DNA from 3 places in the Pseudomonas sp. 05N431 genome. Region 1 is predicted to be linked to each of the others. Evidence: predicted binding sites of a transcription regulator. Region 1 holds the regulator's gene; each other region holds the start of a gene.
What was found. The regulator sigma-54, encoded in region 1, starts transcription at its own class of promoters, with help from an activator protein. The targets are predictions, from matches to a motif close to ANTGGCATNNANNTTGCTNT.
Positions count from the first base shown of each region.

Region 1 (4,718 bases):
AGCAGGTTGCTAACGCAGGCCGCGCTACCGGTTCATCGGTGACCGCTCCACGCCCACGGGTCGATATGGTTATCCAGCCGAAAAAGAAAACCGACGAGCAGAAGGCCCAGTAATGGCAACTCTGAAAGCCCAGCATCTGGCCAAGAGCTACAAGAGCCGCCAGGTCGTGCGTGACGTCAGCCTGTCGATCGACAGCGGCCAGATCGTCGGCCTGCTAGGCCCGAACGGTGCCGGCAAAACGACCTGCTTCTACATGATCGTGGGCCTGGTCCAGGCCGATCAGGGTCGCGTACTGATCGACGACCTCGACGTCAGCCACCAGCCAATGCATGGTCGTGCACGGGCAGGGATCGGCTATCTGCCACAAGAAGCGTCGATCTTCCGCAAACTCTCGGTTGCCGACAACATCATGGCCATCCTCGAGACCCGCAAGGAACTCGACAAGGCCGGTCGTCGCAAAGAGCTGGAAAGCCTGCTGCAGGAATTCCACATCAACCACATCCGCGACAACCTCGGCATGAGCCTTTCCGGTGGCGAACGTCGCCGTGTGGAAATCGCTCGCGCCCTGGCCACGGCACCGAAATTCATCCTGCTCGACGAACCTTTCGCCGGCGTGGACCCGATTTCGGTGGGTGACATCAAGCAGATCATTCATCACCTCAAGGCCAAGGGTATCGGCGTGCTGATCACGGACCACAACGTTCGTGAAACTCTGGACATCTGCGAAACCGCCTACATCGTCAACGACGGGCAACTGATCGCCGAAGGCGACGCCGAAACCATCCTGGCCAACGACCTGGTCAAGGAAGTGTATCTGGGCCATGAGTTCCGCCTGTAAGCACTGAGGTGTCTGGTCAGTCGCCGGAGCGCTTGCCCCAATAAAACTATACGTATTTATTGTTACAGCGCTCTAGGCAAACACTTCAGTTTCAGGCATATAATTTGCTTATGTTTGGCGCTCCGGCGCCCTGTAGTGGATGGCGCATGTGCGCCGGCGAATAAGGTGTTAAGCCCCTGCCATGAAACCATCGCTAGTCTTGAGAATGGGCCAGCAGCTGACGATGACACCGCAGCTGCAACAGGCCATCCGCCTGCTCCAATTGTCGACCCTGGACCTGCAACAGGAAATCCAGGAGGCACTGGAGTCCAATCCAATGCTCGAACGCCAGGAAGAAGGCGACGACTTCGATAACGCCGATCCGATGGCGGACAACATCGAGCAGAAACCCAACACCGACATCCAGGAACCCTCCTACCAGGAAACCGCGCCGACGGTCGATAACCTCGAGGAAGGCGACTGGAACGAGCGCATCCCTAACGAACTGCCGGTCGACACCGCCTGGGAAGACGTTTACCAGACCAGCGCCAGCAGCCTGCCGAGCAACGATGACGACGAATGGGATTTCACCACTCGCACGTCCGCCGGCGAAAGCCTGCAGAGCCATCTGCTCTGGCAATTGAACCTGGCGCCGATGTCCGACACCGATCGGCTGATCGCGGTGACCCTGATCGACTGCATCAACAATCAGGGCTATCTGGACGAAACCCTCGAGGAAATCCTCGAAGCCTTCGATCCGGAACTGGACATCGAGCTCGACGAAATCGAAGCCGTCCTGCATCGCATCCAGCAATTCGAGCCGGCCGGTATCGGCGCACGCAACCTTAGCGAATGCCTGTTGCTGCAATTGCGGCAATTGTCCGCCAAGACCCCTTGGCTGGCCGAGGCCAAGCGCCTCGTCATCGATTTCATCGACCTGCTGGGCAGCCGCGACTACAGCCAGCTGATGCGCCGCATGAAGCTCAAGGAAGATGAGCTGCGCCAGGTCATCGAACTGGTGCAGAGCCTCAACCCGCGTCCGGGCTCGCAGATCGAGTCCAGCGAAGCCGAATACGTGGTACCTGACGTCATCGTGCGCAAAGACAACGAGCGCTGGCTGGTAGAGCTGAACCAGGAGTCGGTTCCGCGTCTGCGCGTCAACCCGCAGTACGCCGGCTTCGTCCGTCGCGCCGACACCAGCGCCGACAACACCTTCATGCGCAATCAGTTGCAGGAAGCGCGCTGGTTCATCAAGAGCCTGCAAAGCCGTAACGAAACCCTGATGAAAGTCGCCACCCAGATCGTCGAGCACCAGCGCGGCTTCCTTGAGTACGGCGATGAGGCCATGAAGCCGTTGGTCCTGCATGACATCGCCGAAGCGGTCGGCATGCACGAGTCGACGATTTCACGGGTGACCACGCAAAAATTCATGCATACCCCACGCGGTATTTATGAACTGAAATATTTTTTCTCCAGCCATGTCAGCACCTCCGAAGGCGGTGAATGCTCATCCACAGCGATTCGCGCAATCATCAAAAAACTGGTTGCTGCGGAAAATCAGAAAAAGCCGTTGAGTGACAGCAAGATCGCTGGTTTACTGGAGGCACAAGGCATTCAGGTGGCCCGCCGCACCGTCGCCAAGTACCGCGAGTCCCTGGGGATCGCGCCTTCGAGCGAACGCAAGCGGTTGATGTGACGGGCTACGCCATAGCGTTCCAGGGTGTGTTCGAAAGCTTTTCGGACACGCTCTAGTGGCAGGCAAGCCAGCCTGCCGCCTTATGCACTGGCAACGAAGGAGAAGCTGTATGCAAGTCAACATCAGTGGACACCAACTGGAAGTGACCGAACCCCTGCGCATCTACATCGGCGAAAAGCTCGACCGATTAGAAAGGCATTTCGACAAGATCACCAATGTGCAGGTCACGTTGACCGTCGAGAAGCTGCTGCAGAAAATCGAAGCCACGCTGCATATCCCCGGTGGAGAAGTGGTCGCCAACGCTGAGCATAACGACATGTATGCCGCGATCGACGCCCTGACCGACAAGCTGGATAAACAACTCAAAAAGCATAAGGAAAAGACCCAGAGCCTCCTCCAGGGCGCGACCGGTCGTTAACACTCCCAACCCATGATCCGACTTGAAAACATCCTGACCCCCGGCCGTTCTTTGGTGAACGTGCCGGGCGGCAGTAAGAAGAAAGCCCTCGAACAAATTGCCAACCTGATCGCCCGAGAAGTGCCGGGTCTGGCCATGCAGGATGTCTTCGAGAGTCTGGTCGCCCGTGAAAAACTCGGTTCCACCGGTTTTGGCAACGGCATCGCCATCCCCCACTGCCGCCTCAAAGGTTGCGAGTCGCCCATCAGTGCCTTGATGCACCTGGACGCCCCAATAGATTTCGACGCCATCGACGGTGCTCCGGTCGACCTGCTGTTCGTTTTGCTGGTCCCGCAAGCCGCTACCGATGCGCACCTGGAACTGCTCCGCCAGATCGCCAGCATGCTCGATCGTAAAGAAGTCCGCGATCGCCTGCGCAGCGCAAAAAGTAATGAAGCCTTGTATCAGGTTGTCCTCGACGAGCAGAACGGTCACTAATCATGCGCTTGATCATCGTCAGCGGCCGCTCTGGCTCAGGTAAAAGCACTGCCCTCGATGTACTGGAGGACAACGGCTACTACTGCATCGACAACCTCCCGGCCGGCCTGTTACCGGAACTGGCCGAGCGTGCACTGATTCACACCGAACTGGCGCAACCGCTGGTTGCGGTTTCCATCGATGCGCGCAACCTGCCGAGCCACCTGTCACGTTTCCCGGAACTCCTGGAAGAAGTGCGCAGCCGGCACATTCAATGCGATGTGCTGTACCTGGACGCCGACGAAGAAACCTTGCTCAAGCGTTTCTCGGAAACCCGTCGCCGTCACCCGCTGAGCAACGCCAACCGCTCGCTGGCCGAAGCCATCGAAGACGAGACCAATCTGCTGGGGCCGATTGCCGACCTGGCAGACCTCAAGGTCAATACCACCAATCTGAACCTGTATCAGCTGCGCGATACCATCAAGTTGCGCCTCTTGAACCAGCCAGAGCCGGGCACTGCGTTTCTGGTGGAATCCTTCGGTTTCAAGCGGGGCATGCCGGTGGATGCCGATCTGGTGTTCGACGTACGTTGCTTGCCGAACCCGTACTGGAAGCCGGAACTGCGCGCTCAGTCCGGGCTGGACCAGCCGGTTGCCGAGTATCTGGCGGCTCAGCCGGATGTCGAAGAGATGTTCCAGGACATCTCCACTTACCTGCTCAAATGGCTGCCGCGCTTTGCCGCCAGCAACCGCGCTTACGTCACCATCGCCATTGGCTGCACCGGCGGGCATCACCGCTCCGTCTACCTGACCGAACGCCTGGGCCAGGTCCTGCAACAATCCCTGAAGAACGTCCAGGTTCGCCACCGCGACCTTAGCTAAAGGATTCACACCGCGATGCCTGCTCTGGAAATTGAAATCATCAACAAACTGGGTCTGCATGCCCGTGCTTCCGCCAAATTCGTGGGCGTTGCGGGTCAGTTTCCCTGCCAGATCAGAGCCGGACGCACACCGCAATCCATGGTCGACGGCAAAAGCATCATGGCCATGATGATGCTCGCGGCTGGCAAAGGCACCAAGATCCACCTGAGCACTGAAGGTGAACAGGAGCAGGAAGCGATGGACGCATTGGTGGCACTGATCAACAACTTCTTCGACGAAGGCGAGTAAGCACACAACCTTTTGGCGAGGGCTTGTGTGGCGAGGGGGCTTGTCGGAACGCCGCACCGCCCCGCTCGATCGCGAAGCGGTCGTAATCCAACAATCGCATTCCACCTGAATATTCGCGGCGGCTGGCTTTAGGGCCGCTCCGCGCCCCAACGGGGGCAAGCC
Region 1 is NZ_JBFTMN010000006.1:128,325-133,042, forward strand. It holds gene lptA (lipopolysaccharide transport periplasmic protein LptA) at 1-113, shown strand, start outside; gene lptB (LPS export ABC transporter ATP-binding protein) at 113-838, shown strand; gene AC1DIG_RS13235 (RNA polymerase factor sigma-54) at 1,020-2,513, shown strand; gene hpf (ribosome hibernation-promoting factor, HPF/YfiA family) at 2,623-2,931, shown strand; gene ptsN (PTS IIA-like nitrogen regulatory protein PtsN) at 2,944-3,408, shown strand; gene rapZ (RNase adapter RapZ) at 3,411-4,268, shown strand; gene AC1DIG_RS13255 (HPr family phosphocarrier protein) at 4,284-4,556, shown strand.

Region 2 (4,718 bases), on a different contig from region 1:
CCGCACCCTGCTGCAGGCGATAACCGCGCTGGTGCAGGCTGTGACCGGACAAATCGAGGGAGAGGATTGCTTCGCCACGGTCCAGACGCAGGTGAATGCGCAGGTCCGGGTTGAGCTTGTCGATGGACGGACGCTCGCCCGACGGGGTGCGCAGTTTGTCGACGATGGCGTCCTTCACTTTCAGGGCGCCGAAGTGCGTGTTGTCGATGCCCGAGCCGTGACCGCTGAATTCGACGGCCAGGGTGCCGTCATTGAGCATGTGGTCTTGCCACTCGATATCCAGCACGCCGTGGTACAGGTCTTCGGCATCCTTCATCGGGAAACGCTTGAGCACCAGCAGCACCCGGTTAGCCAGACGCGACCACAGGCACAGGCGATAAGCCGTTTCCATGTCGGCCATGCCGCGCACAGCCGACGTGTGCTCACGCGCTTCCTCAAGGCCAAGCCCGACGGCTTCCTCGATCAGCAGGCCTTCGAGGCCCTTGGGGCAAGTGAGGAAGAGTTCGTAACGATCCGACATGGGAGTTCCAGGGCCTTTAGCAATAAGTGAACGGACAACGCATTGACCGCTCGGTTTTCAATCAAGCGCTTTTCTTGAAGAGCGCTCGCGTGGCACGAAAGTGTGCCGTCCGACCCTGGCCGCACAGCCAACCAACCGGTTGAATGAGCTTAGATGCCCGGGCAGATAAAAAATTCTGTGCAACAAAATGTCATAACTCGACCCTTCGTCGAATAGTACCCGAGTGCAACGGGTGGACATTTTTACTCAACCATTAGCCTCATCATCCAGTGAAAGGCCGATCATAGCGAGCTTTGGTCAATGAACACGGGAATTACATCGTGTTACTTATGGCCTTAGCATCATTATCGTTACGTCCTTATGACAAAACGATCATTCCCTCGATGTGACGCATTGGTTAGAACTCAATACAGGTTGACGTCGCAACGGCGTCAACACCTTGGCTCGTGACGCCGGCAGCGAGCCACCAACGGCAGAAATTTTTCTGCCTGACCTCGATCGAGGTCGACGCGACAAATACAGTCAACAAGTGAGGGAAACACCCTATGAGAAGACTTAAGCGTGATCCGTTGGAAAGAGCATTTTTGCGCGGATATCAATATGGCGTTGGTGGAAAATCCCGTGAGCTTTGCCCCTTTACTCTACCGTCGGTACGCCAAGCCTGGATCAACGGCTGGCGAGAAGGACGCGGCGACAACTGGGACGGTATGACCGGCACTGCGGGAATCCATAGACTCAACGAACTTCACGCCGTCGGCTAAAACAGGGCACACACTCCGACACGAAAATCTGAATATGTAACGACTTAACCACGCACGTCCTCTCCGGACGGCGGGCTTCGGCCCAAGGGCTCCTTCGAGGAGCCCTTTTTTATGCCTTCAAAACCCCAACCTTGAGCTGCAAACACACCTGTGGGAGCGAGCTTGCTCGCGATAGCGGTTTAACACTCAACAATGATGTTGGCTGAAAGTCCGTCATCGCGAGCAAGCTCGCTCCCACAGGGTTTAGCGCAAGGCCGCGATAGCATCCACCGACTCACGGATGAGCGCCGGGCCTTTGTAAATGAAGCCAGAGTACAGCTGCACCAGACTGGCGCCCGCAGCGATTTTCTCAGCCGCGTGCTTGCCTTCGGTAATACCGCCCACCGCGATGATCGGCAAACGCCCGGCCAGCTCGGCGGCCAGCACCTTGACCGTGTGAGTGCTCTTGTCGCGCACCGGAGCGCCGGACAAGCCGCCCGCCTCGTCACCGTATTCCATGCCTTCGACGCCTACGCGGCTCAGGGTGGTGTTGGTCGCAATCACCGCGTCCATCCCGGTGTCGATCAGCGCTTGCGCCACCTGAACGGTTTCTTCATCGGTCATGTCCGGTGCGATCTTGATCGCCAGCGGTACACGCTTGCCGTGGCGCTGAGCCAGGTCTTCCTGGCGCTGACGCAAGGCTTCGAGCAGTTGCTTGAGCGAGTCACCAAACTGCAGGCTGCGCAGGCCCGGAGTGTTCGGCGAGCTGACGTTGACTGTCACGTAACTGGCGTGGGCGTAGACTTTGTCCAGGCAGATCAGGTAGTCGTCGACCGCACGTTCAACCGGCGTGTCGAAGTTCTTGCCGATGTTGATCCCCAGCACGCCCTTGTATTTGGCTGCCGCCACGCGTGCCAGCAGATGATCGACGCCGAGGTTGTTGAACCCCATGCGGTTGATGATCGCCTCGGCTTGCGGCAAGCGGAAAATCCGTGGCTTTGGATTGCCCGGTTGCGGACGCGGGGTGATGGTGCCGATTTCAACGAAGCCGAAACCCAACTGCGCAAACCCGTCGATGGCCGCACCGTTCTTGTCCAGACCAGCCGCCAGACCCACCGGGTTTGGAAAATCCAGGCCCATGACATTCACCGGCAACTGCGCTGGCGCCTTGCACAGCAAGCCATTGAGACCCAAACGCCCACCTGCGCCGATCAGGTCCAGGGACAGATCGTGGGAGGTTTCCGGGGAGAGTTTGAACAGCAGTTGGCGGGCCAGGGTATACATGGGCGGGCTTGACTCGGTTGGCGGCGAAATAAGGCGGCGATTATAGCCGTGCATCGGGGTCGCAAGCGAGGCGCACGATGAAATCAGCCATCAGTGGCATATGCCTTGCACTGGTACTGACATCTGCACCCATGCCAATGGCGGGATGCGTGCCAGGTTACGATTTGAAAGGACAACGGCGTCGTCACCTGGCCTGGTTTGCACATGGGGCCTGGGTACGGCGCTTTTTTCATGCAAGGTGCTTATGTGATGACTGAACCTGTAGCAGGACCGCTGGCCTGGATCAACGGCAGCGATGCCCCGGAAAATACCGCGATCAACCTTGGCTTCATGGCCCTGAGCGACTGCGCATCCGTGGTGGTTGCGGCGACTCAGGGCTTCGCCCAACCCTACGGGTTGACCCTGAACCTCAAGCGCCAATCGTCGTGGGCCAACCTGCGGGACAAACTGGTCAGCGGCGAACTGGATGCCGCCCACAGCCTCTATGGTTTGATCTATGCGGTGCATCTGGGCATCGGCGGCGTCGCCGCGACGGACATGGCCGTGCTGATGGGGCTGAACCAGAACGGTCAGAGCATCAACCTTTCTCATGGCCTGCAAGCACTGGGCGTGACCGGTCCTGAAGCGCTGCACCGTCACGTGCACCAAAGTCGCCCAAAACTCACCTTTGCCCAGACCTTCCCCACTGGCACCCACGCCATGTGGTTGTATTACTGGCTGGCGAGCCAGGGCATCCATCCGTTGCAGGATGTCGACAGCGTCGTGGTGCCACCGCCTCAAATGGTCGCGCACTTGCAGGCTGGACGGATCGACGGTTTCTGCGTCGGCGAACCCTGGAGCGCCAGTGCGGTGAAGCAGAACCTCGGCTTCACCCTGGCGACAAGCCAGACCATCTGGCCCGACCACCCGGAAAAGGTCCTCGGCTGCACCCGTACCTTCGTCGAGCAATACCCGAACACCGCACGGGCGCTGGTCATGGCGATCCTGGAGGCCAGTCGCTTCATTGAACAAAGCACGGAAAACCGTCGCAGCACCGCGCAACTGTTGAGCGCTAGCGAATACCTGGACGCACCACTCGACTGCATCGAACCACGCTTGCTGGGCGATTATGCCGACGGCCTGGGCAATCGCTGGCAGGACCCTCACGCGCTGCGCTTTCACGCTGGCGGCGAGGTCAACGTGCCGTACCTTTCCGACGGAATGTGGTTCATGACCCAATTCCGGCGCTGGGGTTTGCTGCGCGAAGACCCGGACTATCTGCAGGTGGCACGTCAGGTCCAGCAACTTGGTGTCTATCGCGATGCCGCCAGCGCGCTGGGGATCGCGGGCCAGAATCAGGAAATGCGCAGCAGCCAGTTGATCGACGGTAAAATATGGAATGGCTCGGACCCGGCGGCGTATGCCCGCAGTTTCAAGCTGCACGCCATGGCCGACACCTCCGCTCTTCTCGCCCGCCGCTGACAGGAGGCTGCAAATATGTTGCGTATCCTGCTGATCAACGACACGGCGAAAAAAGTTGGGCGCCTCAAAGCGGCACTGACTGAGGCCGGGTTTGAGGTAATCGACGAGTCGGGCTTGACCATCGACCTGCCCGCACGCGTCGAAACGGTGCGTCCGGACGTAATCCTGATCGATACCGAGTCACCGAGCCGCGATGTATTGGAACAAGTGGTGCTGGTCAGCCGCGACCAGCCGCGGCCGATCGTGATGTTCACTGACGAGCACGACCCGGATGTCATGCGCCAGGCGATCAAGTCCGGCGTCAGCGCCTACATCGTCGAAGGCATTCATGCCGCACGCCTGCAACCGATCCTCGACGTGGCCATGGCACGTTTCGAAAGCGATCAGGCCCTGCGTGCTCAACTCCAGGCCCGCGACCAGCAACTGGCCGAGCGCAAGCGCATCGAACTGGCCAAGGGCTTGCTGATGAAAATGAAGGACTGCAATGAAGAGCAGGCCTACACCCTGATGCGCCGCCAGGCCATGAGCCGCCAGCAGAAGCTGATCCAGGTGGCCGAGCAGATCATTGCCATGAGCGAGTTGCTGGGCTGACCCTTTCTGGCGCCTGTAAGGGCCCCATCGCGAGCAAGCTCGCTCCCACAGTTGATTTGTGAACGACGCAATTCCCCTGTGGGAGCGAGCTTGCTCGCGATGGGCCGCAACTCGGTTTCGCC
Region 2 is NZ_JBFTMN010000002.1:469,831-474,548, forward strand. It holds gene rlmKL (bifunctional 23S rRNA (guanine(2069)-N(7))-methyltransferase RlmK/23S rRNA (guanine(2445)-N(2))-methyltransferase RlmL) at 1-520, opposite strand, end outside; gene rmf (ribosome modulation factor) at 1,066-1,281, shown strand; gene AC1DIG_RS05205 (quinone-dependent dihydroorotate dehydrogenase) at 1,525-2,544, opposite strand; gene AC1DIG_RS05210 (CmpA/NrtA family ABC transporter substrate-binding protein) at 2,794-4,005, shown strand; gene AC1DIG_RS05215 (ANTAR domain-containing response regulator) at 4,021-4,596, shown strand.
Region 2: a site for sigma-54 is predicted at 2,637-2,656, ahead of AC1DIG_RS05210 (CmpA/NrtA family ABC transporter substrate-binding protein). Genes of this name have one in related genera too.

Region 3 (4,718 bases), on a different contig from region 1:
CGCGATCGATGTTCACCAGTTGCAAGCGCGGCACATTGCTCGGCTGGCCATACGGTTGACCGTCCAGCAGCAATCGAAACAGATGCGACCCTTGCAGGCGTGGCTGAATCTGCACGCCGACGGTGAAGGTGCCGTTATTGGCGCGCAAGGCTTCATCGCTGGGCAGGCCGGTCAGTTCCAGTACTGAATACATGGTGTTTTTGTCTGCGTGCGCGGCCGGTTGTTCGGGCGCTATCGGTGCCTGGCGTTCGATGCTGTTGAGTGGTGGCAGCTCGACGGCCTGGCTCTTCACGCCATCGGGCGGTTGATTGCTGTAGGCGGTATTGCCGCTGGCGTCGGTGTAGCGGTAGATCTGCGCGATAGCGGGCTGGGCAATCAGCAACAGGATGAACAGAAAAACACGACCCATAAAAACCGACCAATAAACGAAAGCGTTGGGTTGCAGCATAGGTCAGGGTTACGTGCTGGCCCACGTCACTTACACCCTGACACGAAAGATCAATAAATCTCGCCAGCTCCTACGGATGGACGCCGCACAATTCTGCAGTGGCGCGTACCAGCGCAAGCTCGCGCAGCGGCACTTGGGTCGCGGCCTTATTGGCTGTGGCCAGCCATGACGGGCAGTGTGGATCATTGCGATACGGGGTGAAGTCGGCCAATTGTTGCAGTAGGCGTGTTTGCAGCAGGTCGAGTTGCGGGCGGATCAAGCCAACGAGGTCGGGGCGAGGGTCGTTGGGCGCTTTGCCTTGTGCGTGCCAGTCGGATAAATGCGCGTACTGCACTAACTTGTTGGCTTCGATCTGCGCTGAGAAGAACTGCTCTACGGCTTCATTGCTCAATTTATAGTAGGGCGCTTCGGCGATAGCGTCGGCAATGACTTCACGTTCACGCTGACGATCCTCGACAGGTTTGCCGCTGTCCCACTTGCTCAGCGCGACCTTGTCAGCAATCACCAGTCTCTCCTGAATGGTGCTGAGCAGCGGGGCGAGGGCTGCGGGTGCCGGGGTTGGAGCTGGAGCATGAGTGGCGGCGGTGGCAGCGCAGGCTGAGTTGGCGAGCAGGGCGGTGAACAGTGCGAGGCTCAAGCGTAGGTACATGGGATGTCTCTTCTTCATTCCGTGGAAAGGCATGATGCCTATAACAGTAGGCCTGATAATAAGTGTTCGCCCACAAAAAAGGCCTCCCGAAGGAGGCCTCTTTTTTGTTACGCCGCTTGCGCGAGCGTTACTGGATCAGCAGCTGTAGTACAGCTCGTATTCCAGTGGGTGTACGAAGGTACGTACTTTGATTTCTTCTTCGCTTTTCAGGGCGATGTAAGCGTCAATGAAGTCGTCGCTGAAAACGCCGCCTTTGGTCAGGAACGCACGACCTTTGTCCAGCTCTTCCAGGGCTTCTTTCAGGCTGCCGCAAACTTGCGGGATCTCTTTCGCCTCTTCAGGCGGCAGGTCGTACAGGTTTTTGTCAGCCGCATCGCCTGGGTGGATCTTGTTCTGGATGCCGTCCAGGCCAGCCATCAACAGTGCAGCGAAGCCCAGGTACGGGTTGGCTGCCGGATCCGGGAAGCGAGCTTCGATACGGCGAGCGCGAGGGCTCGACACGTAAGGAATACGGATCGAAGCGGAACGGTTGCGAGCCGAGTAGGCCAGCATCACTGGAGCTTCGAAACCTGGGACCAGACGCTTGTAGGAGTTGGTCGACGGGTTGGTGAAGCCGTTCAGGGCCTTACCGTGCTTGATGATGCCGCCGATGAAGTACAGGGCGGTATCGGACAGGCCGGCATAACCTTCGCCAGCGAAGGTGTTCTTGCCATCTTTGGCGATGGACAGGTGAACGTGCATACCCGAACCGTTGTCGCCGTACAGCGGCTTAGGCATGAAGGTCGCGGTGCGGCCGTATGCATCGGCAACGTTGTGTACGCAGTACTTCAGGGTCTGAACTTCGTCAGCCTTGGCGACCAGGGTGTTGAACTTCACACCGATTTCGTTCTGGCCGGCAGTCGCCACTTCGTGGTGGTGAACTTCGATGACCAGGCCCATTTCTTCCATGGCGTTGCACATGGAGGTACGGATTTCGTGGTCGTGGTCGAACGGCGGAACCGGGAAATAGCCGCCTTTGACGCCTGGACGGTGGCCTTTGTTGCCGCCTTCCACGTCCTGGTCGGACATCCACGAACCTTGTTCGGAGTAGATCTTGAACATCGAGCCGGAGATGTCGGACTTGAACTTCACTTCGTCGAAGATGAAGAACTCAGGCTCTGGACCGACGAAAACGGTGTCGCCGATACCGGTGGACTTCAGGTATTCCTCGGCGCGCTTGGCGATGGCACGTGGGTCACGGTCATAGCCTTGCATGGTCGAAGGCTCGATCACGTCGCAAACCAGGATCAGGGTCGGCTCTTCGGTGAACGGGTCCAGAACGGCAGTGGTGTCGTCCGGCATCAGGATCATGTCGGAAGCTTCGATGCCTTTCCAGCCAGCGATGGAGGAACCGTCGAACATTTTGCCTTCTTCGAAGAAAGCTTCATCCAGCGCATCGCGAGCCGGCATGGTCACGTGGTGCTGAGTGCCTTTTGTGTCCGTGAAGCGCAGATCAATCCACTTGACGTCATGATCTTTGATGAGTTGAACCGACTTCGACATAGTGTCCTCCGGGTGGCTTCGGGCTTAGTAATGGATGCCCTTAGAATGTGGGTGATGCCGGCGCGAATACTCTGCCTTGGCAACCTGCCTCACAAGGGAGCAAATTGCATGCCAGTGCCCCGACTTGGATTTATTGCCCCAATATCACGCTTATAAAGGTGCAAAGCGCTTTAAAACGGAAAATCTCGCCCTTTAATGTAGCGCTCAATTTCATAAATGACCTGTTTTGGTGCATTGAAAACCTTCTGCACATTAACTGGTTAAACCTTGAGCAATTTCCGCTATAATCCGCGCCCCCCTTTTTCGGCTGGCCCTGCGCGCGCTGTTTTCATGAAACTAATCGTAAAAGTCTTCCCCGAGATCACCATCAAGAGCCGCCCGGTACGGACGCGTTTCATCCGTCAATTGGCCAAGAACATCCGTGCCGTGCTCCGCGATCTGGATCCGGCCGTGGTGGTGAACGGCGTGTGGGACAACCTCGAGCTGGAAACACGCGTCAGTGACCCCAAGGCCCTGAAGGACATGACCGAGCGCCTGAGCTGCATGCCGGGCATCGCGCATTTCCTGCAGGTCGACGAGTACCCGTTGGGCGACTTCGACGACATCGTCGCCAAGTGCAAGCAGCACTACGGTGAGTCGCTGGCCGGGAAGATCTTTTCGGTGCGCTGCAAGCGTGCCGGCAAGCACGAATTCAGCTCGATGGACGTCGAGAAATACGTCGGCAGTCAGCTGCGTCGTCAGTGCGGCGCCGCCGGGATTTCGCTTAAAGAGCCTGAAATCGAAGTTCGCATCGAAATTCGCGACAAACGGTTGTTTGTGATTCACAGCCAGCACAACAGCATCGGCGGCTACCCGCTCGGCGCGCTGGAACAGACCCTGGTGCTGATGTCCGGCGGTTTCGATTCCACCGTCGCGGCTTACCAGATCATGCGTCGCGGGCTGATGGCCCACTTCTGCTTCTTCAATCTCGGCGGGCGTGCCCACGAATTGGGCGTAATGGAAGTCGCGCATTTCATCTGGAAGAAGTACGGCAGCTCCCAGCGCGTGTTATTTGTCAGTGTGCCGTTCGAGGAAGTGCTGGGAGAAATTCTCGGCAAAGTCGATAACAGTCATATGGGCGTAGTATTGAAGCGTATGATGTTGCGCGCTGCGTCCCGGATCGCTGATCGGCTGGACATCGAGGCACTGGTCACTGGCGAAGCGATTTCCCAGGTTTCCAGCCAGACGCTGCCAAACCTGTCCGTGATCGACTGCGTGACCGACAAGCTGGTGTTGCGCCCGCTGATCGCCAGTCACAAGCAGGACATCATCGACCTGGCCAACGAGATCGGCACCGCCGATTTCGCCAAGCACATGCCGGAGTACTGCGGGGTCATTTCGGTGAACCCCAAGACCCACGCCAAGCGCCCGCGCGTGGAGCATGAAGAGAAAGAATTCGATATGGCAGTGCTCGAGCGTGCGCTCGAGAACGCCAAACTGGTGCCGATCGATCGGGTAATCGACGAATTGGGCCAGGATGTGCAGGTTGAAGAAGTCAGTGAGGCGCTGGCCGGTCAGATCATCATCGACATCCGTCACCCGGATGCCGCCGAAGACGACCCGCTGGAGCTTGCTGGCATCGAGGTACAAGCGATGCCGTTTTATGCTCTGAACGCTCGTTTTAAGGAACTGGACCCTACTCGCCAGTACCTGCTCTATTGCGACAAAGGCGTGATGAGTCGCCTGCATGCCCACCATTTGCTCAGTGAGGGGCATGCCAATGTGCGCGTTTATCGACCGAGCTAAGAGCCCGGGGCTGTTTGCCTGTGGCCTGCGTCACCGGCCCCCCGACTCTGCCGTCAAGCTGTAACGGCAAGGCCTGACTCTACTGTAAATCGCTGCCAAGACTTGTCAGCACACCGAATCCTCTGATCGAGATACACAAGTGATCGAAAATCTACGTAACATCGCCATCATTGCTCACGTTGACCATGGTAAAACCACCCTGGTAGACAAACTCTTGCGTCAATCCGGCACTCTGGAGCGCAACGAGCTCAACGACGAGCGCGTGATGGACTCCAACGACCAGGAGAAAGAGCG
Region 3 is NZ_JBFTMN010000007.1:67,362-72,079, reverse strand. It holds gene AC1DIG_RS14390 (DUF4124 domain-containing protein) at 1-409, opposite strand, end outside; gene AC1DIG_RS14385 (chorismate mutase) at 519-1,097, opposite strand; gene glnA (glutamate--ammonia ligase) at 1,233-2,639, opposite strand; gene thiI (tRNA uracil 4-sulfurtransferase ThiI) at 2,970-4,424, shown strand; gene typA (translational GTPase TypA) at 4,564-4,718, shown strand, end outside.
Region 3: a site for sigma-54 is predicted at 2,736-2,755, ahead of glnA (glutamate--ammonia ligase). Genes of this name have one in related genera too.